DNA from 3 places in the Terribacillus sp. FSL K6-0262 genome. Region 1 is predicted to be linked to each of the others. Evidence: riboswitches for the same ligand, from Rfam matches in the RefSeq annotation. Region 1 holds a riboswitch; each other region holds the start of a gene.

Evidence for each region. Region 1 has a riboswitch for S-adenosylmethionine ahead of MHI54_RS13335 (PLP-dependent aspartate aminotransferase family protein). Riboswitches for the same ligand answer to the same signal wherever they lie in the genome.
Region 2: another riboswitch for S-adenosylmethionine. It lies ahead of MHI54_RS10480 (ATP-binding cassette domain-containing protein); the one in region 1 lies ahead of MHI54_RS13335 (PLP-dependent aspartate aminotransferase family protein).
Region 3: another riboswitch for S-adenosylmethionine. It lies ahead of ssuE (NADPH-dependent FMN reductase); the one in region 1 lies ahead of MHI54_RS13335 (PLP-dependent aspartate aminotransferase family protein).

Annotation. Positions count from the first base shown of each region.
Region 1 is NZ_CP150277.1:2,606,935-2,615,133, forward strand. It holds gene MHI54_RS13305 (GNAT family N-acetyltransferase) at 1-338, opposite strand, end outside; gene MHI54_RS13310 (hypothetical protein) at 463-765, shown strand; gene MHI54_RS13315 (hypothetical protein) at 791-1,093, shown strand; gene MHI54_RS13320 (P-II family nitrogen regulator) at 1,280-1,630, opposite strand; gene MHI54_RS13325 (ammonium transporter) at 1,655-2,872, opposite strand; SAM riboswitch class I at 3,522-3,634, shown strand; gene metX (homoserine O-acetyltransferase) at 3,710-4,780, shown strand; SAM riboswitch class I at 4,779-4,887, shown strand; gene MHI54_RS13335 (PLP-dependent aspartate aminotransferase family protein) at 4,960-6,750, shown strand; gene MHI54_RS13340 (aliphatic sulfonate ABC transporter substrate-binding protein) at 6,743-7,744, shown strand; gene MHI54_RS13345 (ABC transporter permease) at 7,751-8,199, shown strand, end outside.
Region 2 is NZ_CP150277.1:2,020,326-2,028,524, forward strand. It holds gene MHI54_RS10460 (FadR/GntR family transcriptional regulator) at 126-836, shown strand; gene MHI54_RS10465 ((Fe-S)-binding protein) at 961-1,677, shown strand; gene MHI54_RS10470 (LutB/LldF family L-lactate oxidation iron-sulfur protein) at 1,690-3,120, shown strand; gene MHI54_RS10475 (lactate utilization protein C) at 3,117-3,824, shown strand; SAM riboswitch class I at 4,007-4,115, shown strand; gene MHI54_RS10480 (ATP-binding cassette domain-containing protein) at 4,193-5,218, shown strand; gene MHI54_RS10485 (methionine ABC transporter permease) at 5,209-5,871, shown strand; gene MHI54_RS10490 (MetQ/NlpA family ABC transporter substrate-binding protein) at 5,877-6,737, shown strand; gene MHI54_RS10495 (M20 family metallopeptidase) at 6,741-7,946, shown strand; gene MHI54_RS10500 (LysE/ArgO family amino acid transporter) at 8,182-8,199, shown strand, end outside.
Region 3 is NZ_CP150277.1:284,521-292,719, forward strand. It holds gene MHI54_RS01405 (cell division protein FtsQ/DivIB) at 1-306, opposite strand, end outside; gene MHI54_RS01410 (acyl-CoA dehydrogenase family protein) at 740-1,927, opposite strand; gene MHI54_RS01415 (LLM class flavin-dependent oxidoreductase) at 1,932-3,323, opposite strand; gene MHI54_RS01420 (MFS transporter) at 3,342-4,616, opposite strand; gene ssuE (NADPH-dependent FMN reductase) at 4,629-5,180, opposite strand; SAM riboswitch class I at 5,272-5,378, opposite strand; gene spoVE (stage V sporulation protein E) at 5,524-6,627, opposite strand; gene murD (UDP-N-acetylmuramoyl-L-alanine--D-glutamate ligase) at 6,699-8,051, opposite strand; gene mraY (phospho-N-acetylmuramoyl-pentapeptide-transferase) at 8,051-8,199, opposite strand, start outside.

The sequences.
Region 1 (8,199 bases):
TATTGATTATGGATAGTGTAGCCGATCCTTCCCCATTGAAAATCATCCCGCGCCAATGTTGAAAAATCAATCATGCCAAGATGAGCACCGTCGGCTTGTCTGAACACGGCAAAGACATATGCCTTGTCATCAGCAGCGAGCTGCTGATGCTTGTCCACTAAAGCAGAAAACCATGTAGCTGTACATCCTGTCATATCGGGCAGCCCAGGATCATGGGGATGCTGGGAAAATTTACGCCGGCTGAAGCCGCTGAACCATTTGGAGTAGTCCGCCTTGGAGAGCGGCCGTATCAGGATCCCATCTGCATTTGCACGGAAATCAAAAGTCACTTCGTCCACCTCCCCCTTTACTATACCAGCAAATTCCATGTTTGCCCTCGGACAGTTTGACCATACACTCTTCCATGCAGCTGCATAGCTTATAACTGTAAGACGATAACAATTCAAAAAGGAGGAATCACCCATGGGAGAAAAATGGGAGAAAAAACATAAATTCGAAGGGGGAAATCAAACGATGAGCTACGACAAACATCGCCGTGATGATGATGATCAATTTGAAAGCGTAGAGGACACTGTCGAATCTGAAAGCAAATCCAAAAATAAGAACGAAAATTACAATTACAACTATGCAAAAGTTATCAAAAGCGGTAACGCATATGTAAATGTAAAAGCAAAATCCGATGCGGATGTAGAAGACGTGGCAGATATTGAAGATGACGAAGATAACGGCCATCGTGATCGCCACAGCCGCAAAAAGTGTAAATAATATCAATTAAAAAAGGAGAAGGACGATGAGCAATCTTAGAAAATACGAAAATAAGAATCCCTTCAGCAGAGAAGAAAACAAGAATCCTTTCAGCAGAAATGAAAATAGTTCCAACGTTGCATATAGCGGCAACTCGGATGTAGACGTAATTGTAGAAGTGAATACGATGCCGATCGCATATGCCATGCTATGTTCCTTGCGTGCAACGAAACAGATATCCGAGTTCGAATTCGAAGATGCTGTCAGGAAATTGAAGAAACTTGTAGATGAGGATCGCAGCTATAATCATAATGATCCAAAAACAGCTAAAATCTATCATTTAGAATAGTCGTATAGAGACAGCACCCCCGCTAGGCTGCGCCGCCAATGGCGGGAATGCTGATAGCAGCTTTCTGCTTCATCTTATGTGAACAATCGTCCTAATGTTACTTGTCTGCTCATTTTCTTCTCCATGCCAGCCTGTTCGGGCTGGCTTTTTACATAGAAGAAGCGCCCCCTTTAAGGAGCGCTTCCGTTACAAGGCTGCAGGACCTTGTTTTCCTGTATTGATATCGATCGTTTGCTGGATCGGATAGACGAATATTTTTCCGTCACCTGCTTTACCAGTATGAAGCGCACTTTTTGCTGCTTCGATGACATCATCCACTGGAACTGCGCTGACGACGATTTCGACTTTCAGCCGATCAAATACATTCTGCACTTTCTTGACGCCGCGGTATAACTCCGTATAGCCTTCTTCCAGGCCGCAGCCTTGCACGTGGGAGAACGTCATGCCGGATACCCCGATTTCAGCCATTTTCATTTTGAAAACTTCAAGATCTGCTGAGTTCCTTGTGATGATCTCAACCTTGAACATGTCACTCATATACCGTTCCTCCTTTTAGATTGATCAATCCTGGTAGGCACGTTCGCCGTGCATCGTCAGATCAAGACCTTTTGCTTCTTCTTCTTCTGTGGCACGTGCTTTGAAGATGAGGTTGACGATGGAGATCAAGATGAATGTCACAACCCCGACAAAGGCGAATGTTGCAATGATGGCAACTACCTGTCTCCATAATAGATCAATACCGCCGCCATAGAAAAGGCCATTGTGCTCGACGATTGCATTGATGGAGTCGCTTGCGAACAAGCCAGTCGCGATGCCGCCCCATGTACCGCCCACTGCATGCAATCCAAAGGCATCGAGTGCGTCATCATAACCAAGCTTCTGCTTCAGCCAGCCGACGCCCCAGAAGCAGACGATGCCGCCGATCAAGCCGATTGGAATGCTGGCAAGCGGGGAGACGAATCCAGCGGCAGGGGTGATGGCAACCAGCCCGGCGATCGCACCGGATACAGCTCCAAGCAGTGTCGGCTTTTTATTGATGATCCATTCAATGATCATCCATCCAAGTACACCAGCTGCTGCAGCAGTATTCGTATTGATAAAGGCGTACATTGCTACATCATCGAAAGCAAGTTCGCTGCCGACGTTGAATCCAAACCATCCGAACCAAAGCAATGCGCCGCCGATCAATGTGAAAATCAAGTTATGCGGTGCAGTGGAGCCGGCATTTTTACGTTTGCCGATGACGATTGCAACAACCAACCCAGCAAGACCGGAGGAGATATGGACAACGTTTCCGCCTGCGAAATCAAGCGCGCCCATTTCTGCGATCCAGCCGCCGCCCCAAACCCAGTGTGCCAGCGGGGAATAAACGATGAGGACCCAAAGAACTGTGAATAGAATGAATGCTGGAAAACGAATGCGTTCTGCATATGCGCCGGACACGATGGCTGTTGTCAGAATCGCAAATGTCATTTGGAACATCATGAATAAGTTGAATGGAATTGTATGTCCGGAGTCTGCGTTTGGATCGAAACCAACGTTATTCAGCCCGAAATAATCCAATCCCCCAATAATTCCGTTACCTGGTGAGAATGCCAGGGAAAAGCCGACAATGATCCAAATGATCGAAACGATTGCCATTGTCGTAAAGCTGTGCATCGTTGTGCTCAGCACATTCTTGCTTCTTACCAACCCGCCGTAGAAGAGTGCGAGTGCCGGTGTCATCAACCATACGAGGACGGTTGCGACGAACATGAATACCGTATTGGCCATATCCATTTTCTCTACCCCCTGAATGCCTTCTTTATTATTTGAAAATTTAAATCTTTTTTCATTATAAGTGCCCTGCAAAAAAATGTAACAAACTTGTCAGGATATCTTACGTGAATATTTCTGACCAAGTTGTGTAAGTGTTTACAGATTATTTGTCATAAAGCGTCACCAAAATAAGGTCTCCTATAGAAAGATGGGAAATGCGGGGCGATTTGTCCTCTTTGATTAACGGGAATGGAAGAGGGAGGGGAGTACATCTGCATCGGTGGTTTGACAGTAATTGTAAAGCATGATAGAATAATTAACGTCTTCAATATTTGAGTAACTTTATTGAAGATCTCTGGCATTCTGCTATAGTTTTAATCAGAAGTACTTATTCAGACTGGAGCGGCCAAGGAGCCGTAAGGATGCAATAGAGGTAGGGATTGCATCGTTTAAGTGAAAACTACCATGTGGAACAAGTACCGCGGCAGGAGAATGTATTAGGCATTCTCGCATAACAATAGAAAAAGTTACATTTTAAGCCCCGCATCGGCAATTGCCGATGCGGGGCGTCCAAATTTCCGGGAAGAATATCCTGATGGAAATTTCAGAATTTATAGTTGACTCCTATAAGAACCCCATGCTACAATCCTGTTAACAAATCAATAGCAAGCTCTTATCAAGAGAGGCGGAGGGACTGGCCCGATGATGCCCGGCAACCTGCAAGCAGAAATGCTTTTAAGGTGCTAATTCCTGAAAGTGCGCAGAGCACTTTAGAGATGAGAGAGACATGTCGGTACATATTGCCACCCTGTCCTCTCAGGGTGGCTTTTTTAGTTGGGGGGAGGAAGCATGCGGAGAATGGATTTACAACAGTCATACCAAACCGGCAAACTTCTCATCGGGGATATTGTGCTTGAATCAGGCAATATCCTGCCAAACGTCGAGGTGGCTTTTGAAAAAAGCGGACCCGCTTCGGGAGAAACGGTGCTTGTCTGTCATGCGTTGACGGGAGATCAGTTTGCAATCGGAACTGATGCAGCAACTGGATGGTGGAATGGATTGCTGCAGCCGGGCGGATACATCGATACCCGCCGATACCAAGTGATTACATTCAATGTATTGGGCGGGTGCAATGGGACAACGAGTGCATTGTCGGTAAACCCGGATTCGGGAAGCAGGTATGCGGCAGCCTTTCCGGCAATAACGATCAGGGACATGGTTTTGGTGCAGCGTCTTGCCTTGGAGAAACTGGGAATTGCTCATCTAAAGGCAGTAATCGGCGGATCATTGGGAGGGATGCAAGTACTGGAATGGGGCGTCATGTACCCTGATTTCATGGATGTGCTGATTCCGCTCGCAGCAACCCCCTTTGTGAGTGATTATGCGATTGCGTATAACCATTTGGCTAAGACAGCCATCACCTCCGATCCCGATTGGAACGATGGATACTATACACCGGACAGATTACCTGCGGCCGGTCTCGGACTTGCGCGGATGGTGGGGATGCTTACTTACCGTTCCGACCATCAATATAATGAACGTTTCCGCCGTGCTGCCTCCCGGAGGGATGATGCAGCTTACGAGGTGGAATCGTATTTGAACTATCAAGGAGAGAAGCTGGTCAATCGCTTTGATGCCAACTGCTATATGACTTTATTGGAAGCGATGAACAGTCATGATATCGGCAGGGGAAGAGGAGGATGGCAAGCAGCCGCCCGGAGAATAGACGCAATTGTGCTGACATTCGGATTTTCAAGAGATCTGCTATTTCCTCCAGAGGAGATAAGCCGCTTTGCTGCGGCAGTTCCAAGGGGAAGGCATGTGGATGTGGATACAATCTATGGGCATGATGGTTTTCTGCTGGAGTTCGAGAAGTGGGGACACCATATCAGGGAGGTACTCGAGCAGCCGATGAAAATTTCATATTGACTTATCAAGAGAGGTGGAGGGACTGGCCCGATGAAACCCGGCAACCTGTAAGCGGAAATGGCTTTTAAGGTGCTACATCCAGCAAACGGAAGTTTGGGAGATAAGGAGTTTCGTGCATAAGCAGCAGCTTCTTACCGGGAGCTGCTTTTTTCATCTATATAAACTGGAGGAATGACAAAATGACAGATCAAGTATATAAAGCAGAAACACTAGCATTGCATGGCGGGCAAGCGCCGGATCCGACGACAGGCTCAAGAGCGGTGCCGCTTTACCAGACCACTTCTTACTTGTTCCATGATACAGATCATGCAGAGCGTCTATTCGCACTGGATGAGCCGGGAAATATCTATTCCCGAATCGGCAACCCTACCGTCGATGTTCTGGAAAAACGAATTGCTTTGCTGGAAGATGGCGTCGCAGCAGTCGGTGTTGCATCCGGAATGGCAGCCATCAGCTACAGCATCCTCAATCTGGCAAGCGCCGGGGATGAAATCGTAGCAGCAACGAATTTATACGGAGGGACGTATAACCTATTCCAGACTACGCTCCCTCGCTACGGAATCACTGTCAAATTCGTCGATCCGACCGATCCGGAGGCATTCCGCGCGGCGATCACAGACAAAACAAAAGCTGTATTTGCAGAAATCATCGGAAATCCCAGCCTGCATGTGCTGGATGTGGAAGCAGTCGCGGAAGTGGCACATGATGCCGGGATCCCCCTCATTGTCGACAGTACGTTTGCCACACCTATCCTTAGCAAACCGATAACGCTTGGTGCGGATATCGTCGTGCACAGTGCAACGAAATGGATCGGCGGTCATGGTACTTCCATCGGGGGATTGATCGTCGATGGGGGCCGATTTGATTGGAATTCACCGAAGTTTCCGACATTCACCGAGCCGGATCCGAGTTACAATGGCATCCGCTATGCATTTGACTTCGGTACGCTTGCTTTCAGTACAAAATTGCGTGTCCAATTGCTGCGCGATCTTGGGGCTGCCCTTAGTCCGTTCAATGCATGGCAGCTGATCCAAGGCTTGGAGACATTGCATTTACGAGTGGAACGCCATGTACAAAATGCAGAAAAGCTGGCAGATTACCTTGAACGGCATCCGGCAGTCGATTGGGTCGCTTATCCGGGGCTCAGCAGCCATCCATCCCATGAAATCGCCAAAAGAGTGCTTCCATCCGGTGCTGGTTCCATTGTCAACTTTGGCATCAAGGGAGGCAGGGAAGCTGGTGCTGCTTTGATCAATAATGTCGCCCTTTGGTCCCATGTTGCCAATGTGGGCGATGCCAAATCATTGATCATCCACCCTGCCTCCACGACACATCTGCAGCTGGATGCCGAGGGATTGGCAGCTACGGGGGTAAAAGAGGAATTGGTGCGGCTGTCCGTCGGGATTGAAGCAGTGGATGATCTTATCCATGATTTGGATCGTGCATTGGAGAAGGCTACTGGAATCCGTTCGGAATCCCGGAAAATCGTGATCAATGATGAAGCTGTCATCCGGGAAGCGCTCGGCAGTGCAACGGATGCCCAAGGGCGCCAAAAAACGATTGCAGTAGTAGGGCTGAGCAGCAAGGAGCAGCGTCCAAGCAATCGTTTGGCTCGGAAGATGCAGCGCCTCGGTTACAAAATCATCCCGGTAAATCCTGCCGAAACAACTGTCCTGGGAGAGAAAGCTTACCCGGATTTGAAAAGTGTACCAGGGAAAATCGATATAGCCCAAATCTTCCGCAGTCCGGAAGCGGCTGTGGAGCTGGCAAAGGAAGCAGCCGAGGTCCGTCCGGAAATATTCTGGCTGCAGGAAGGTGTCGTCTCCCCGGAAGCAGCCGCGATTGCGCGTGAAGCGGGATTGGAAGTGGTCCACAACCGCTGCACCTATAAAGAAGCGCAGCGCTTGCGCGGAACGATCAGCACCTATGCATGCGAACTGGATGATAAAGGAGTAGCAATCGATGAATAAGATTCCCCTCATAGATAAAAGAAGTTTACTAGCTTTACTCAGCGTTTTAGCGGTTGTCTTCCTGGCAGCCTGCGGTAATTCAAGCTCAGCATCAGGAGACCTTAAACAGATTCGTTTGGATTACGCCTATTATTCCCCGGCCAGCTTGGTGATCAAAAATAAAGGCTGGGCAGAAGAAGCGTTCAAGGATCAAGGCATCGAGGTGACTTGGACACTAAGTCAAGGGAGCAACAAGGCACTGGAATTCCTGAACAGCAACAGTGTGGATTTTGGTTCCACAGCAGGCAGTGCGGCCTTGCTCGCCAAGGCGAATGGCAATCCGATAAAAGGTATATACCTGGCATCGAAGCCGGAGTGGACAGCATTGGTCACAACAAAGGATAGCGACATCAAGGAGCCGGCCGATCTCAAGGGGAAAAAGGTAGCCGCAACTGTCGGTACCGATCCATATATCTTCCTGCAGCGTTCCTTGCAGGAAGCAGGTCTGGATGAACAAGATGTCCAAATCGTCAATTTGCAGCATGCCGATGGAGCGAGTGCGCTGCTTTCCGGTGATGTGGATGTATGGGCAGGCCTTGATCCCCATATGGCAAAGCTGGAATTGGAAAGTGATACGCAATTATTCTATCGAAACGAAGATTTCAACACTTATAATTTCCTGAATGTCCGCGAAGAATTCGCTGAGAATCATCCCGAAGAAGTGAAGGAAGTCTTGAAGCTTTATGACAAAGCAAGGGCCTGGATCGAAGAAAATCCGGAAGAGACAGCTGAAATTGTTGCCAAAGAGGCAAATATCAGCCAGGAAGTAGCAGCAAAGCAGCTGGAACGTAATGATTTCTCGGAATCCGTCCCGGGTGATACCCAGCGGGAGATCCTGAATCAATCAGGTGCTGTCCTGGAAAAAGCGAATCTATGGAAAGGCAGCAAAGATGTAGCGGAAACGGTGGATAGTTATATCGAACCGAAATACGCAGAAGATCTTGGGGAGGAATGATGATTTATGTGGAAGAAATTAAGGACGCATCCTGCACTGCTTGGTTCCTTGCTGCCGATTGTCCTGCTGGCAGCGTGGGAAGTATTGAGCAGGGCAGGAGTCATTCCTGCCTATCAGCTTCCTGCCCCGAGTAAGATCCTGTCAACGATCATCGCTTATTTGCAGGATGGCACTCTGCAGGATCATGTATTGCTTACCGTTTACCGTTTATTCATCGGTTTCATCATCGGAACCGCAGCAGCTATCCTTTTGGGAACCCTTGTAGGTTATTCGGAGCTTGCCGAAAAGTTTTTTGATCCGCTGATTCAAGCGTTCCGTTCGATACCTTCACTGGCGTGGGTGCCTTTATTCATCCTCTGGATGGGGATCGGCGAACCGTCGAAGGTGACATTGATCGCGGTCGGCGTATTCTTCCCGGTCTATTTGAACATCGTCGATGGGATTCGCGGCGTTGA
Region 2 (8,199 bases), 590 kb from region 1:
GTTTTCAAAATAATGCAAAAGCATGGTCATCTGATGACCTGTTTACATTATAAAGCGGAATTTTTTGAAAATGCAATGAAAATTTGGGAAATTTCCGTTTATAATGAGGGGGAGGTGGGAACCCAATGAAATACAAACAAATCAAACCCAAAAAAATATATGAACAAGTAGCCGATGAGCTGCTTTCGATGATACGGAATGGCAATCTTAAGCCGGGGGAGAAATTGGCAAGCGTCACGCAGCTTGCTGAGAACTTTCAAGTCGGCCGCTCCGCAATCAGGGAAGCACTGGCAACCCTGCGGGCAATGGGCTTGGTCGAAATGAAGCAGGGCGAAGGCACTTACGTGAAAGCATTCGAACCAGAGGGAATCGTTTACCCGCTTCAGCATGCACTGCTTATGAGCGGAGAAGACCGGGCAGAACTTATGGAAGTGCGGCATATACTGGAAACAGGTATTGCCGCTTCAGCAGCACTGACCCGTTCAGATGAAGATTTGGCACAGATGGAACAAGCGCTCGCAGAGATGAAGGAATTCGCAGGTGATCCGGAAAAAGGAGAGAAAGCAGACCTTGCTTTCCATATGACGATTGCCCATGCGGCCAAAAATAAACTGCTTCTGCGTCTCATGCACCATGTATCGGATTTGACAGGGGAATCCATGCGGGAAACGAGACAGATTTGCCTGTTTGGTGAAAAAGCAGCTCCCGAGGAATTGAACAAGCAGCATGAAGCGATACTGCACGCTATCCGTTTGCAGCAGCCTGAACAAGCAAGACTGGAAATGATGAGACATTTGGAATATGTAGAAGGAGTGATCCGTGCCTATATGGATTAGGATAAGCCGCCGACCGAGGCGGCTTTTTCCTTATATGCAGGTATTGGAAAATGAAAGCGGTTGTAGTATGATGGAATCAGATATCATTCAGGTCATCTGATGACCTTACTTGTGAGGTGGCAGCATGAAGGTTACATTATTTGCGACATGTATTGTGGATATGTTCCAATCCGATGTCGGGAAGGCGACGGTGGAGCTTTTGGAAAGGCTGGGCTGTGAGATTGTATTTCCGACAGGACAGGTGTGCTGCGGGCAGCCGGCATACAACTCCGGTTATGTGGAAGATGCCAAGAAAGCGATGAAAAAGATGATTGCGACATTTGAGGATGCCGAGGTCATTGTCACACCATCAGGCTCCTGTGCCACGATGTTCAAGGATTACCAGCATGTTTTCCGGGATGATCCCAAATGGCGCCCCCGGGCAGAACGGCTGGCCGAAAAGACATACGAACTGACAGAATTCATCGTGGATGTCCTGAAAATAGAGGATGTCGGGGCGAAGCTTGAAGGGGTGGCTACTTACCATCCATCCTGTCATATGACAAGGCTGCTTGGAGTGAAGGATGCACCGATGAAGCTTCTTTCGCATGTAGAGGGCTTGGAAATGCAACCGCTTCCCAATGCGCAGAATTGCTGCGGATTCGGCGGGACGTTTTCCGTTAAGATGGGGAATATTTCTGAACAAATGGTCGATGAGAAAGTGGATTCCGTGACGGAGACGAAGGCAAGCTATCTGATTGGGGCGGATGGCGGCTGTCTGCTGAATATTGGAGGCAGGATGCAGCGCCGCGGCAAGCCTGTCAAGGTGATGCATATCGCTGAAGTGCTAAACAGTCGGTGAGGGGGAACAACCATGGCGATGAAGATTGGGAATGAAAAATTCAAGGAAAATGTGAACAAGCAAATGGAAGATACATTCATGCGCGGAGCAGTCGCCGGAGCGCAGGAACGTCTTCGGACGAGAAGGCTGGATGCAGCAGAGGAGCTGGGGAACTGGGAAGAATGGCGTTCCCACGGGGAAGAGATACGTCAGCATACCCTCGATCATCTGGACTACTACTTGCAGGAGCTTGCTGAAAATCTGCAGAAGCGCGGCGGGCATGTTTTTTTTGCCGCTACTGCGGAAGAAGCGAATGACTATGTGAAAGGTATCGTGAAAGAAAAAAGGGCCCAAAAGATCTTGAAGGCGAAGTCGATGGTCACGGAGGAGATCGGATTGAATGCTGTCTTGGAACAGGAAGGCTGCGATGTCATCGAAACAGATCTGGGCGAATACATCCTGCAGCTGGACGACCATGATCCGCCTTCGCATATCGTCACACCGGCACTCCATAAAAACAAAGAGCAGATCAAGGATGTCTTTACCGAGAAGCTGGAGTACAAACTGACTTCCAAGCCGGAGGAGCTGGCTCTGCATGCCAGGGAAAAATTGCGTCAGGAATTCCTGCAGGCAGACATCGGCATTACAGGATGCAATTTTGCCATAGCCGAATCTGGTTCGGTTGGTTTGGTCACGAATGAAGGGAACGCTGGCATGGTTTCCGACTTACCGGATACGCAAATCTGTGTCATGGGGATGGAGCGCATCGTACCGACCTTTGAAGAATTTGAAGTGCTCGTGGGACTGCTTACAAGGAGTGCCGTCGGGCAAAAGCTGACCAGTTATATCACCGCTTTGACAGGTCCGCGGACAGCGGGGGAAGCCGATGGCCCATCCGAGTTCCACCTGGTCATCGTTGATAATGGGCGTTCCGGTATCCTAGGGACCGAATTCCAGTCTGTCCTGCAATGTATCCGATGTGCAGCATGTATCAATGTCTGTCCGGTGTACCGCCACATCGGCGGACACTCCTATAACTCGATATACCCTGGTCCGATCGGGGCAGTGCTGACACCGCTGCTGGGCGGATATGATGATTTCAAGGAACTGCCGTATGCATCGACACTCTGTGCAGCCTGTACGGATGCTTGTCCGGTCAAGATCCCATTGCATCAGCTGCTCCATCGCCATCGGCAAGTGATTGTCGAAAGGGAAGGGCGTGCACCGATTTCCGAGAAGATGGCCATGAAGGCATTTGGTATAGGAGCTTCCTCCAATCCGCTTTATGCAGCTGGATCAAAAATGGCAAGCTCGGTCATGAAGCCTTTTACAAAGGATGAGACCATTTCGAAAGGGCCGGGACCGCTGAAGGCTTGGACCGAAATTCGTGATTTGCCGGCTCCGAACAAAGAGCGTTTCCGTGATTGGTTCAAGGAGCACGAAAAGGAGCGTGACAAAGCATGATACAGAATCAGGACAGCTTTCTTGCGAATGTGGCCAGCCGTCTGGGCCGAACAAAGGTGCTGATGGAAAAGCCGGCGCGGAATTGGAATTATCGCCCGCAGGATAAGACATTGACTGATAAAACCCCGGATGAGCTAGTGGAGATACTTCGCGATCAATGCCGGCTTATCCATACCGAATTTATCGAGACTGATTCGGCTGCCTTGCCGAATGTGCTGGCAGATACTATAGCAGCCTATGGCGGGGGCCCGTTGGCCATTTGGCAAGACCCACGCTATGAAGCATTTGGTTTGCGTGAACAGCTCCGATCGTGGCCCGAACAAGGAATCGATGTGCATGAATGGGATCCTGCCATTGGATATGACAACATCGGTATTGTGGAGAAAGCCAATATCGGTATTACATTCAGTGATATCACGCTGGCTGAGTCCGGAACGGTCGTGCTGTTTTCGGGGGAAGGCAAAGGCCGCACGGTGAGCTTGCTGCCGCATAAATATATCGCCCTCGTACCGAAAAGCACCATCGTTCCCCGGATGACCCAGGCAGCGCAGCAAATATCCAAGCAAGTACAAAAAGGAGAGACCATTGCATCCTGTATTAACTTCATCACCGGACCAAGCAACTCGGCTGATATCGAAATGAATCTGGTTGTCGGGGTGCATGGCCCTGTGAAGGCTGCTTATATCGTGATAGAAGATAAATAGATGGCTCGGGGAAAAACACCAGGATCAATGTATATCTTAACTGTTGCTTCAAACCGCCAGTTGTAAAAATGTTTCGTTTAAAGAAATTCCAAAAGAGAATGATTATTTAAAAAAATGGATTGACATTCAATTGGAAAACCCATAACATGGTAATCAAATCTAACAACTACATACTTGATTTATTCTTATCCAGAGAGATCGAGGGATCAGGCCCTATGACGTCTCGGCAACGGGTTTATCGTAAATACCGTGCCAATTCCTGCAAACACAGCTGTGTTTGGAAGATGAGAATGAGGAAGTTTCATAATGAAGCCCTCTTTTTCTGGATAAGAAAAAGAGGGCTTTTTGTGTAGCGAGGGGGAATAGAGTTGATTACGTTCAAGAATGTATCAAAGACCTTCACAATCGGAAAACGGGAAGTGCACGCCGTACGCAATGTGAACCTGACGATAGAGCAAGGGGAGATTTTCGGCATCATCGGCTTCAGCGGAGCCGGTAAGAGCACATTGCTGAGATTGGTCAATGTGCTGGAAAATCCTACTGCTGGTGCTGTAGAGGTGCAGGGGGTAGATTTAGCCAAATTGCCCCCTAGGGAAGTCCGGAAGGTGCGCAGGAGAATCGGGATGATCTTTCAGAATTTCAATCTGCTAACCTCGCGTACTGTTGCTGGTAATATTGCATATCCTCTGAAACTGGCCAAAATGCCGCGAGCAAAAATAAAAGAACGGGTGGATGAACTGTTGCGCTTCGTCGGCCTTTCGGATAAAGCGAAGAATTATCCAGAGCAGCTCTCTGGAGGGCAGAAGCAGCGGGTTGGAATTGCCAGGGCGCTGGCTACTTCCCCGGATATCCTGATATGTGATGAAGCGACTTCGGCTCTGGATCCGGATACGACAGGAGAGATTCTGCGTCTGTTGAAGAAAGTGAACAAGGAATTGGGCATTACGATTCTGCTGATAACACACGAAATGCACGTGATTCAGGCAATCTGTGACAAGGTTGCTGTCATGGAGGAAGGGGAGGTCATCGAAACGGGCGGAGTATTCGATACATTCACAGATCCTATTCACCAGACAACGAAACGTTTTATCCGTTCCATACAGCAGGATCTCCCGTCTCCTTCCCTATTGGATGAATGGCGTCAAAAAGGCGGGAAGAAGCTGTATCGGATCATTTTCAAGGGAGAGGTGGCGAGTGACCCGGTATTATCCAGGGTAACGAGGAAGCATGATATCGATGTGAATATTGTGTATGGTTCCGTACAGGAGATACAAGAGAAATTCTATGGGAATCTGCTTGTGAGCTTCCAAGGAGACGAAGAAAGAACGGTCAGCGCAGTAAAGGAACTGGATGATATCGTTCAGATCGAGGAGGTAGAAGTGGCATGGGGGTAGATTGGCAGACATTCTGGCCGCGCATTGTCGAAGCGACCGGCCAGACAATCTTGATGGTGGCTGTCACGTTGGTGATAGGTTCTGTATTCGGCATCATTATCGGACTTTTACTTTTTGTCACACGAAAAGGGAATATACTGGAAAATGCGATTTTGTTTCAAATCATCAATTTCTTAATCAATATCATTCGGCCGATTCCATTCATCATCTTTTTAGTGGCTATCAGTCCGCTGACCAGAGAAGTGGTAGGGACGACAATCGGCACATGGGCAGCAATCTTCCCGATGAGTATAGCAGCAGCCTTCAGCATCGCACGAGTTGTTGAAAATAACTTCATCAGCATCGATCCGGGTGTCATTGAGGCCGCAAAAGCGATGGGCGCCAGTCCGCTCCAGATTATTTATACCATCTTGATCCCGGAAGCGCTTGGTCCGCTGGTTCTTGGATTGACGTTCATTACCATCAGCTTGATTGATTTCTCTGCGATGGCAGGAACAGTTGGAGGGGGCGGTCTCGGGCATGTGGCAATGACCTATGGATATCAGCGGTTCGATACAAGCGTCATGGTTGTTACCGTCGTTATATTGATTGTACTTGTCCAGCTGGCCCAGTGGATCGGCAATACACTTTCAAGAAGGATATTAAGGAGATGAAGAAAATGAAAAAAACATTACTTGGCATTATTTCCTTCGCTTTTGTGTTTGTTCTAGCGGCTTGCGGCAGCAGTTCAGCTGACGGCAGCCAGACCGTTAAAATTGGTGTTACAGGATCGGATGGAGATCAATGGCCAATCCTGAAGGAGAAGGCAAAGGAAGAGGGAATCAATATCGAGCTAGTCGAATTCTCGGACTATACGTTGCCGAACCAAGCATTGGCCAATGGCGAGATAGACATGAACTCCTTCCAGCACATTGCTTTCCTGAGTCAATATGCCAAAGAACATGGCGATACGATTGTCCCGATAGGCTCAACAGTAATAGCCCCGATCGGAGCTTACTCAGAGAAAATCGATAGCCTGGATGAGTTAAAGGAAGGCGATAAAGTAGCCATTCCGGATGACCCATCCAATCAGGCTAGATCGCTTCGGGCTTTGGAAGCTGCGGGTGTCATCAAACTGGCAGACGATTTCGGCCAGTTCGGTGATCCTTCCAAGATTGCAGAGAATCCGAAAAACATTGAAATTGTACCTGTTGTTGCACAGCAGACCCCCCGTGTATTGCCGGATGTAGCTGCATCCTTCATCAATAATGGTGTTGCAGGCCAAGCAGGCTTGAATCCAAAAGAAGATCCGATTTATCTGGAAAATGCCAACGATGACAGCATTACACCATTTGTGAATGTATTTGCGGTAAGGAAAGAAGACGAGAACAATGAGATATATCAGAAAATCGCTGCATTGTATCAGGATGAAGAAGTGAAAAAAGCTGTAGAGAATGATACGAATGGCGGTTCCATAGTTGTGGATGTACCAAAAGAAGAACTGCAGGAGCATTTGAAACGTCTTCAGGAGGAGGAATGAGCGATGGGAAAAGCTGTGACGGCTATGAGCCGAATTTCATGGCATCTTGAGGAGAATGGAGAAAAGTATATCCAAACAAGCCAGGCAATCCATGCAAAGCCGGAGCTTGGCAATCAGGAATTTTTCGCCAGTGAAACGCTCGCTTGTTTGCTGGAAGAGGCGGGATTTCAAGTGGATAAGGGGGTGGCAGGGCACGAAACTGCATTTTATGCGCTGAAAGATAGCGGGAAACCAGGACCACGGATCGCTTTTCTTGCCGAGTATGATGCGCTGCCTGGGATCGGGCATGCTTGCGGTCATAATATCATTGGTACTGCCAGTACAGCAGCTGGTATTGCCCTGGCGGAAACATTGGATCAAATAGGCGGAAGTGTAGCCGTCCTCGGTACCCCGGCTGAGGAAGGCGGTCCCAATGGAAGTGCCAAAGGCAGCTTTGTCAAGCATGGTCTGCTGAAGGGAATCGATGCTGCCTTGATCATACATCCTTCTGTACGAACAAGTGTCACTGGGGAGTTCCTTGCCGTAGATCCGCTTGATTTCCATTTCTACGGAAAATCAGCTCATGCCTCCGGTTCCCCTGAAAAAGGAGTCAATGCTTTGGATGCTGTCATTCAGCTTTTTAATGGTATCAATGCATTGCGGCAGCATCTCCCGCAGGATGTACGCGTGCATGGAATCATCCCGAACGGCGGGGATGCGCCGAATATCGTTCCGGAATATGCGTCGGCACGCTTTTTCATCCGGGCAGAAACATGGAGTAAAGCACAAGCAGTTTCACAAAAAGTGAAAAATATTGCCCAGGGGGCTGCATTAGCCACCGGAGCCACTGTCAAGAGAGAAAGATTTCAAAATGAAGTGAAGGATTTTGTTTTGAATCCAGTGTTGGATCAATTGCTGAAGGAAGAGCTGGAAAATGCCGGCGAATATGTACATGTGAAAAAAGGTAAGGGACGCGGCTCAACGGATACAGGTAATATTAGCTATGAGGTCCCGGCGGCGCATCCTTATATCCAAATCGGACCGGAAGATCTAATTGGTCATACGGAAGAATTCCGTGAAGCAGCTCGCTCAGCGCGCGGTGATGCAGCAGTATTGAAAGGGGCCAAAGTCTTGGCGCATGCAGGTTACCGATTATTGACAGACAAGGAGCTGCTGCAGCAAGCCAAGACAGTATTCGAAAAGAGTAAGGCTGAAAAAGTGATGGGGTAAGTGGTCTATGACGCAAAAGTGTTTCAGTTAGATGAAAAACCCGAACTGTTACGTGAATCTTCAGCCGCAGATTTGCGTGAGTTCGGGTTTTTGACGATACGATTCCATTTCCAATCGATTTCATTCATTTCATCAACTCCTGCTTTTCGTTATATGATTGGTTGGGTGAATTACCAACCAATTGGATGAGGACATGCGATTCAATGTCCTATATGCTAAGTTAGGGAGGAGAGAGATGATGGAGCCGATCATA
Region 3 (8,199 bases), 1.0 Mb from region 1:
CACTTTCTCGACTTCCTCATTCTTCTGTATCCGCTTGATCACCTTATCCTTATCGATCCGCCACATATTATCCGACGTCGTCAACCCGCTGCTTTGAATGATAGTATCATCCGGAAGGAAATCATTCCCTTCCACTTCCAAACGATGGATATTGCTGAGTGGTGATTGCAAGTAGACAATGATGGAGATAAGTACGAAGAAGATAGACAAGTAGAATATCAGCCTTCTATTCGCCTTCTTTTTCCTCGCTTGCTTTAATTTTGGAATGCGGTCCTCAATGGAAACAATTTTCTTTTTTTCGCTCATTTCCTCTTCTTCCTATGCTGTACAGTCAAAAACTGCTTGTATTGTAATTATAAAATTATAACACATTCGTATAATGGAAGGAGTCTGTAACCAACAAATTATCTGGAATTCAGTGTCTGAGAAGGTCTCTTTACCTAATTATATAAGAAGTCGCCAATCTCCTTCTTCAATAGCCAAGAAATAAAACTTCCATCCATCTTCTATCGTTTGATTCTATTTCCATTATTTTTCCTCTGCTGCCTTCTCCCCTATTCTATCATGACATTCGTTTCCGCGTGCCCTCTTTTGTCGGTCTGGCTTCGCTTTTTCAAGGTGGTAAAAATACCCAGATTCCATCTGATGCCCTTCCTTTCCCGAATCGCTGTTGCTATGTAAAGGTTAATGGGTCCTTGCAGCAATGCATGGACCCATATGCAGAAAAAGAAACCTCTCCTCAGGAGGTTTCTTCCCACAAATCATCCGATGATCCTACGATCTGCTTTGCCAGAATATCACGGGCCAAATTGTTGGAAGGACCCATAACAATACCCGCTCTGGCATCACGGTAAAACCTTTCCAGCTTACCAATTTTATAGCCATAGCCGCCGGTTATGTCCATGGCAGCCTGCGCAATCACATTCACTGTTTCCGAAGCATGGATCTTAAAGGATAGCAAATCTTGCCGGGTGGATGGGCACAGCTCTTTCGATCCGCTGGTCAGCTGCTGATCGATGTCCGTGCGGAGTTTATGCAACCACGCAGCAAGCCCTTTATATTGAATGGCAGCTTTGGCGAGCAGACCACGGATAACCTGGTAGTCGGCCAGACTTTTGTCCACATCACGATGGTGATTCCGTTTGGCATATGCTGTGACCTCTTCGACTATTCCGCCAGCCAATCCTGTCCAGACAGAGCCGAGGCCGAGCAAATAAGCGACACTCCCTTCTACAATGGACCTGCCAGCTCCCTCGCCCCCGAGCAAATTTTCCTCAGGCACTTGCACGCTGTCCAATGTCAGCGAGGAACTATGGTTTCCTCTCACTCCGAGGGCATCCCAGCTCCCGAAGCTGAGACCAGGATTAGTTCCTTCAATGATGAAATAACTCAAATCATCGGCAGCGCAAGCACCAGGGGACCCGGTTTGAACAATATAGAAATCAGCAAAGCCGCTGCTTGTCGTAAAGGATTTTTCCAAATGGAGCTCATAACCGCCCGGTGTCCGCTTTGCTTGGCTTGTGTTTATCCAGTACCTGCCTCCTGAAGACCTTTCGCTTGTTGAAGTGGTGCCAAACCAGCCATCTTGTACAGGTTTCAGCCACTTCTCGTGCTGCTCCTCCGTGCCGAAACGGTAAATGGCATCGGCCGCCTCTACGTGCATGGTGTAGACAAGACCCGTGGATGGGCAATGAGCGGCAATTTTCTCGGCCACAATCGAAAATGCTTCATAGCCTGCACCAAGCCCGCCCAGATCCTCCGGAAGCAAAATTCCATTCAGCCCTTTTGCTGCAAGCGCCTGTATATTCCCCTTCGGAAAAATTTTCTCCCTGTCCATCCGGTCCGCCGAAGGGGCGATGGTTTGTTCCACTACTTCATCAATGAGAGACTGAATGACCTTTAGTTTTGTTTCATATATTTTTTCCATGACGTTACACCATTTGCTTTCCTTGTTCCTGAACTGCTCTCCCGGCCAGACGTGCCGGATGATGTCCCGGCAGTCTGCTGCTTCCGCTTAAATTCTCACGCAGCGTAGTACCTTCATAGTTCTTTCTGATTCTTCCCCGCTCCTGGAGGATCGGCACTACATGATCAGCTAAATCTTTAAATGTTCCGGGTGTCACTGCATAGGCTATATTGAAACCATCCACGCCGGTCTGTTCCACCCAATCCTCCATCGCATCTGCAACTTGTTCAGGTGTTCCGGCCACCACCGGCCCCATCCCCCCGACACCAACGAATTCGGCCACTTCCCGTACAGTCCATTTTTTATCCGGTTCTATTTTCGTGAATATCTCCACTGCCGAGTGGATCGCTTCATTCTCGACAAAACGAAGCTCTTCGTCCGGGTCATATTCGGAAAAATCGATGCCGGTCCAGCCCCCGAGCAATACCAGACCTCCTTCATAGCTTGCATGCCTCCGATAATCGGCCAGTTTCTCCCGGGCTGCTTCCTCTGTCTCCCCTACAATCGGAGTGAAGAGACTCATCACTTTAATTTCCTCCCGATCACGGCCTTGACGTTCCGTCTCCTCGCGAAGTTTATCTACATAGCTCTTTGTCACGGTGACAGTAGGCGTACTGATAAAGACACACTCCGCATGCTTGGCGGCAAATACCCGTCCCTTTGACGATGATCCTGCCTGGAAAAGCACAGGTGTCCGCTGCGGGGAAGGCTCGGAAAGATGCGCCCCAGGAACTGTGAAATACGTGCCTTTATGGTGGATATCGTGTACCTTTTCGGGATCGGTGTATACTTTGCGTTCCGTATCGCGGACGACCGCTCCGTCTTCCCAGCTGCCTTCCCAAAGTTTATAGCACACTTCCACGTATTCCTCAGCAATGTCATAGCGCTCATCATGTTTGATTTGAGTATGCAGACCTAGATTTTTGGCTGCACTCTCCAGATAGGAGGTGACAATATTCCAGCCCACTCTCCCCTTGGTCAAATGATCCAAGGTGGATACCCGGCGTGCAAAGCTGTACGGATGCTCATATGTGACCGAGGCTGTGATGCCAAAGCCTAAATGCTTTGTGACTTGAGCCATCGCCGGAACCACGAGCAGCGGGTCATTGACAGGCACTTGCGCAGCCTGGCGCACTGCCCCATCACGCGAATCCTGGTAGACATCGTATGTCCCCAATACATCCGCCAAAAATAATGCATCGAACTGACCGCGCTCCAATATCTGCGCAAGTTCCGTCCAATAATCCAAATCCTTGTAGCGATGCGCCTGATCCTCAGGGTGTGTCCAGAGCCCGGGTGATTGGTGTCCGACGCAATTCATATCAAATGCATTCAAATAGATCCGTTTATTTGTCATTTGGTGATCCTCCTTTGATTATCTGACAGCAAGCTCATCCATCGCATGTATTTGAGCTTTCGCAGCTGGGGCCAAAAATGGCGTCAATAGAAAACTAAGTGCATAAAGAATGGCAAATCCCCATACAACGCCGATGATGCCCAGGTAATTGTTCAGTATCCCGACAAGCACGGGCCCCAGGAACTGACTGGCTCCTGCGCCCAAATTGAGTACGGATATCGCCGCACCGCGATTGGCAGGAGCAAGTGTCGGCAGGATGGCAGACAGTGGGACAAAGGCTGCAATCGCCGCACCGAATAGGATGGCGTTCAATAAAAGCAGCGGGATGTTTGCTCCGAAGGCCGCCGGAATGTAGTAGTAAAGCAGCGAGCAGACAGCAGCTCCGACACAGCCGAACCAGCGGACCACCTTCACCCAGCCGATCCGGTCGCCAAGCATGCCGAACAGAACCCCTGCTGCCATATTGCTGACAGACTGTACAGCCCACAGCTGCAGCCATTGACTCGTTGATATATCCAAGAAACTGGTGAAGAATCCAGGCATGACAACGACAAATCCGTACCATCCAGCTGTATTGATTGTCCGGAGCAGACCGCCGGCAGCAACCCGCGGGCTTTCCCATAGGATCGTGATCCCCTTCAGCGCTTCGGCCCATTTATTTTCTTTAAGCTGATCCTGGATCCTAAACCCTTCCCGATCTTTATCATCCACCAAGGCAATTCCCAGAATCCCCCCCAGGATGATCCAGATAAGCGAGCTCCACAGCGTGGCCATTTCCCCGATGAAAGGAAGGAGGACACTTGGATAATAGGAGCCAAGAAACCCTATTCCGCCCGCGAACATAAAGAAAAACCAGCCCATTGCCGTTGCCAGCTTTTGCTTCTCGGTACGGTAGGCAATCCACACGATGAAAGCAAAGGCAAACAGCGGATAGCCGAAACCGCGGAGGCCGTACATGAGCACCATCATCGAAAAGCTTTCTAAATAAAGACCGAGATACAGAAAACCGATTTCGAAAACCACCCATGTGAACAGCCCGATCAGCATCGTCTTGCGCGGTCCGATGACCTCCCCAAGCACACCGGCAAGCCAGGAAGCGAAAGTAAGCACAATCCCATAAGCGCTGAACATGATCGCTGACTGATTGGCAGTGAAGCCGATATCGACCACATACTTAGACAAAAATGCTTGCTCGATACCATCACCGGTCATGAATAATAAAATGGCAAGCAAACCGCCAATGACTTGAACAGGCATCCCAAACAGTGTTCTCTTAGCTAATGGTGCGCTCATCATTCTCCTCCCTCACTTTACAGCCGCAGCAGCATGAGTGCGGCGGATCGCCTCAGCCAGCTGATTCGTCTGTGTTCTGAGCCTTTCACCGGTTTCTTCATCTGCAATCGGATTCTCCGGGTTCTCCTTGTTGATGTGATGATCGCATAGATACACACCCTGCAATGCTTCACCCTTAAGATTGGCGATAAGCGGCTTTAATGCATAATCTATCGCGAGCAGATGTGCCGGGCTGCCGCCTGTCATGATCGGAAGCACTGGCTTATTCCTGAATGCGTCCTGCGGGAATAAATCAAGTAGAGCCTTCAATATGCCTGTATAGGCTGCTTTGTAAACAGGGGAGGCAATAATCAATCCTTTCGCGTTTCTGACTGCCTGGCTTGCCGCCGAGATTGCCGGACTGTCGAATTTCGCATACAGAAGATCCTCCGGCTCAAAATCGGTAACACAAATCTCGCTTACGGAATAACCTTGCTCTTTTGCCTGCTTGCCGGCATACTTTGCTGCCAGCTGCGACCGCGAATGTTTGGATGGACTTCCTGAGAGAATAATAATGTCAGTCAATTTGTCATTTCTCCTTTTTCCGTGGTAGAGTGACTAAACGAAAAAAAGCTCCCTTTTCCGAAGAAAAGAGAGCGTGATATAATCGCCCGCACTCTTATCTTCCAAGAATTTAATCTTGCTGGATTTAGCACCTTTCTGACATCGTCAGAGGTTGCTGAAGCTTCATCGGGCCAGTCCCTCGGCTTCTCTTGATAAGAACTGTATGAAATTGTCTTCAATGATACGTGCACCGCTCAAAAAAGTCAATGCTAATTGTGCGAAAATTTCCAATATAGTACTTTTGTCATTTCGTTTGTTCTGTTCATATCCCTTCCATCCTGATCCGTGTTGCCCATACTGACTTTTAGAGTCTGCTATACCTGCTGACATTCAATAGAATGCCGACGGAACTCAAGGTAAGTGTCAGCGACGATCCCCCATAGCTCAAAAACGGAAGCGTAATGCCAGTAACCGGTATCAAACCAATGACCACACTGATATTGATCATGCATTGAATGGCTATCATCCCGGTGATGCCCAATGCCAGCAAGCTGCTGAAACCATCCGGGGCCCGGAGTGCAACTTGGATGCCGCGCCATAAAAACAGCAGGAAAAGCAGCATGACGCCAGCACCGCCTATGAAGCCTAGCTCCTCTGCTAAAATAGCAAAGATGAAATCCGTTTGCGGCTCCGGCAGATAGAAAAATTTCTGCAGGCTATTCCCTAGCCCAAGCCCCATCAAGCCTCCTGGACCGATTGCATATAGGGACTGGATGATCTGAAATCCTTCACCCAAAGGATCTTGCCATGGATCGAGGAATGCGGTGATGCGCTGGATGCGATACGGCGCTGACAAAATCAGCGCAGCAAATGCAGCCAAGCCCAATATGCCCAGTCCGACAAAGTGAGTGATCCTCGCTCCGCTGACCAGAATCATCACCATGCATGTAAGCACAAGGACAACGCCAGTTCCAAGATCCGGCTGGAGCATGATCATTCCGAATGCCGTAAAGACGAGCAGGAGTGATGGCAGGAACCCTTCCTTCAGGGAAGTTATATATTTCTGTTTAGCCGACAGATAGACGGCCAAATAGATGATCAAACCCAGCTTGGTGAATTCCGAAGGCTGGATGCTGAAGGCCCCTACACCGATCCAGCTCCGCGCACCGCCCCGAACCATTCCGATACCGGGAATGAGGACGGCGATAAGTAAAATGAAGCAAATCAGCAGGAGTATCTTGGCATATTTCCGCCAATTTTCATAATGCACCCTGGATATGATGAGCATCGCTCCCAGCCCCACCCCGGCAAACAGCAGCTGCCGTTTCGCAAAAAAGAAGCCATCGCCGAATTTATACTCCGCCCATATCGCAGAAGCACTGTATACCATGATGATGCCGATTGTCAGCAAGCCCCCTATGGATGAGAGCAATAGCCAGTCCGTCTTCGGAAGATTAGATTTACGCAAAGAAAAACCCCATTTCCTTGGATTGGAATTGGGGGTCCGCATGCAGCGAAGCGGCTGAGCAGGACAAGCCCCTACTCTAATGTATGCACCGCTTCAACAAACATGTCTCCTCTTTCTTCGAATGTCCGGTACTGATCCCAGCTTGCACAAGCCGGCGACAGCAGGATGACATCGCCGCTTTCCGAAATGCGATAGGCGATGGAAGCTGCCTCTTTGACATCCTTGGCGTGTTCGATAAGTTCGATGCCAGCCATATAGGCAGTCTCCCGCAGTTTTTCAGCCGTTTCACCGAACACGATCAACGCCTTGACATGTTCCATGAAAGGAACGAGTGTTTCAAATGTATTACCGCGATCCAAGCCGCCTGCAAGCAGGATGGTAGGCTGGTCGAAAGAAGATAATGCCTTGGATGTTGCCAGGATATTGGTGGCCTTGGAATCATTATAGAATGCCCGGCCATTGATATGTTTGATATACTGCAGACGATGTTCGACGCCTGAGAATGTCTTCAATACTTGCTGGATGCCTTCATTGGTCGCCCCTGCCAGCTTGGCAGCGGCAACAGCAGCGAGGATGTTTTCCAGCTGATGGCCGCCGACAAGGAGAATGTCCTTGATTGCTGCCACTGGCTCTTCCTTGAAGTATACATGCGTATCATCATACCACGCACCGTCTTCCAGCTTTCGTGCACCGGAAAAAGGAACCAGCGTCGCTTTTGCCTCTTTGACGATTTCACGCAGACGTTCATCCTCCGCGTTATAAACAAGATAATCGCTCTTATCCTGATTGCGGAAGATGTTCGCTTTTGCCTGCACATAGTTCTCGAGGGAATGGTGATAATCCAAATGTGCCTCAAAGATGTTCAGCATCACGCTGATATGGGGACGGAACTGATCGATGCCTTGAAGCTGGAACGATGAAAGCTCCAAAACAAGCCGGTCGTCCTCAGTTGTCCTATTGGCCACTTCAGAAGCAGCTGTTCCTATATTACCGGCGACGTAGGTGCTTACCTGACTTTCCTTGAGCATCTCATAAGCAAGCGTTGTCGTAGTCGTTTTCCCATTGGAACCGGTAATGCCGATCAATGTGCCCTTATGGAGCAGCCCGGCCAGCTCCACTTCCGTCAGCACAGGAATATTCCTCTCCATGGCTGTCTGTACGATCACATTTTCATAGCGGATGCCTGGATTTTTGATTAAAACATCAATACCATCCAGAAGCTCCACTTCCTGCGGACCAAGCTTCACTTGGGCACCTTTTTGTTCCAGTATTCGGACCAGCTCTTCCTGGTTGGATGCATTCAAATCACTTACACGGACATCGCGCCCATGGGCAAGCAATGTAGTGGCAGCTGCAAAGCCGCTTTTGGCCAATCCAAGTACAAGGACGTGCTGATATGGGAAGTTTGTTTCGAAATCACGCATCATAATCCCACCTTCATGTAAACACCGATGACAGCAAATAATAGTCCGACAGCCCAGAATGTCGTGACGACACGCCATTCAGACCATCCGGACAACTCATAATGGTGGTGAAGCGGACTCATCTTGAATACCCGTTTCCCAGTCGTCT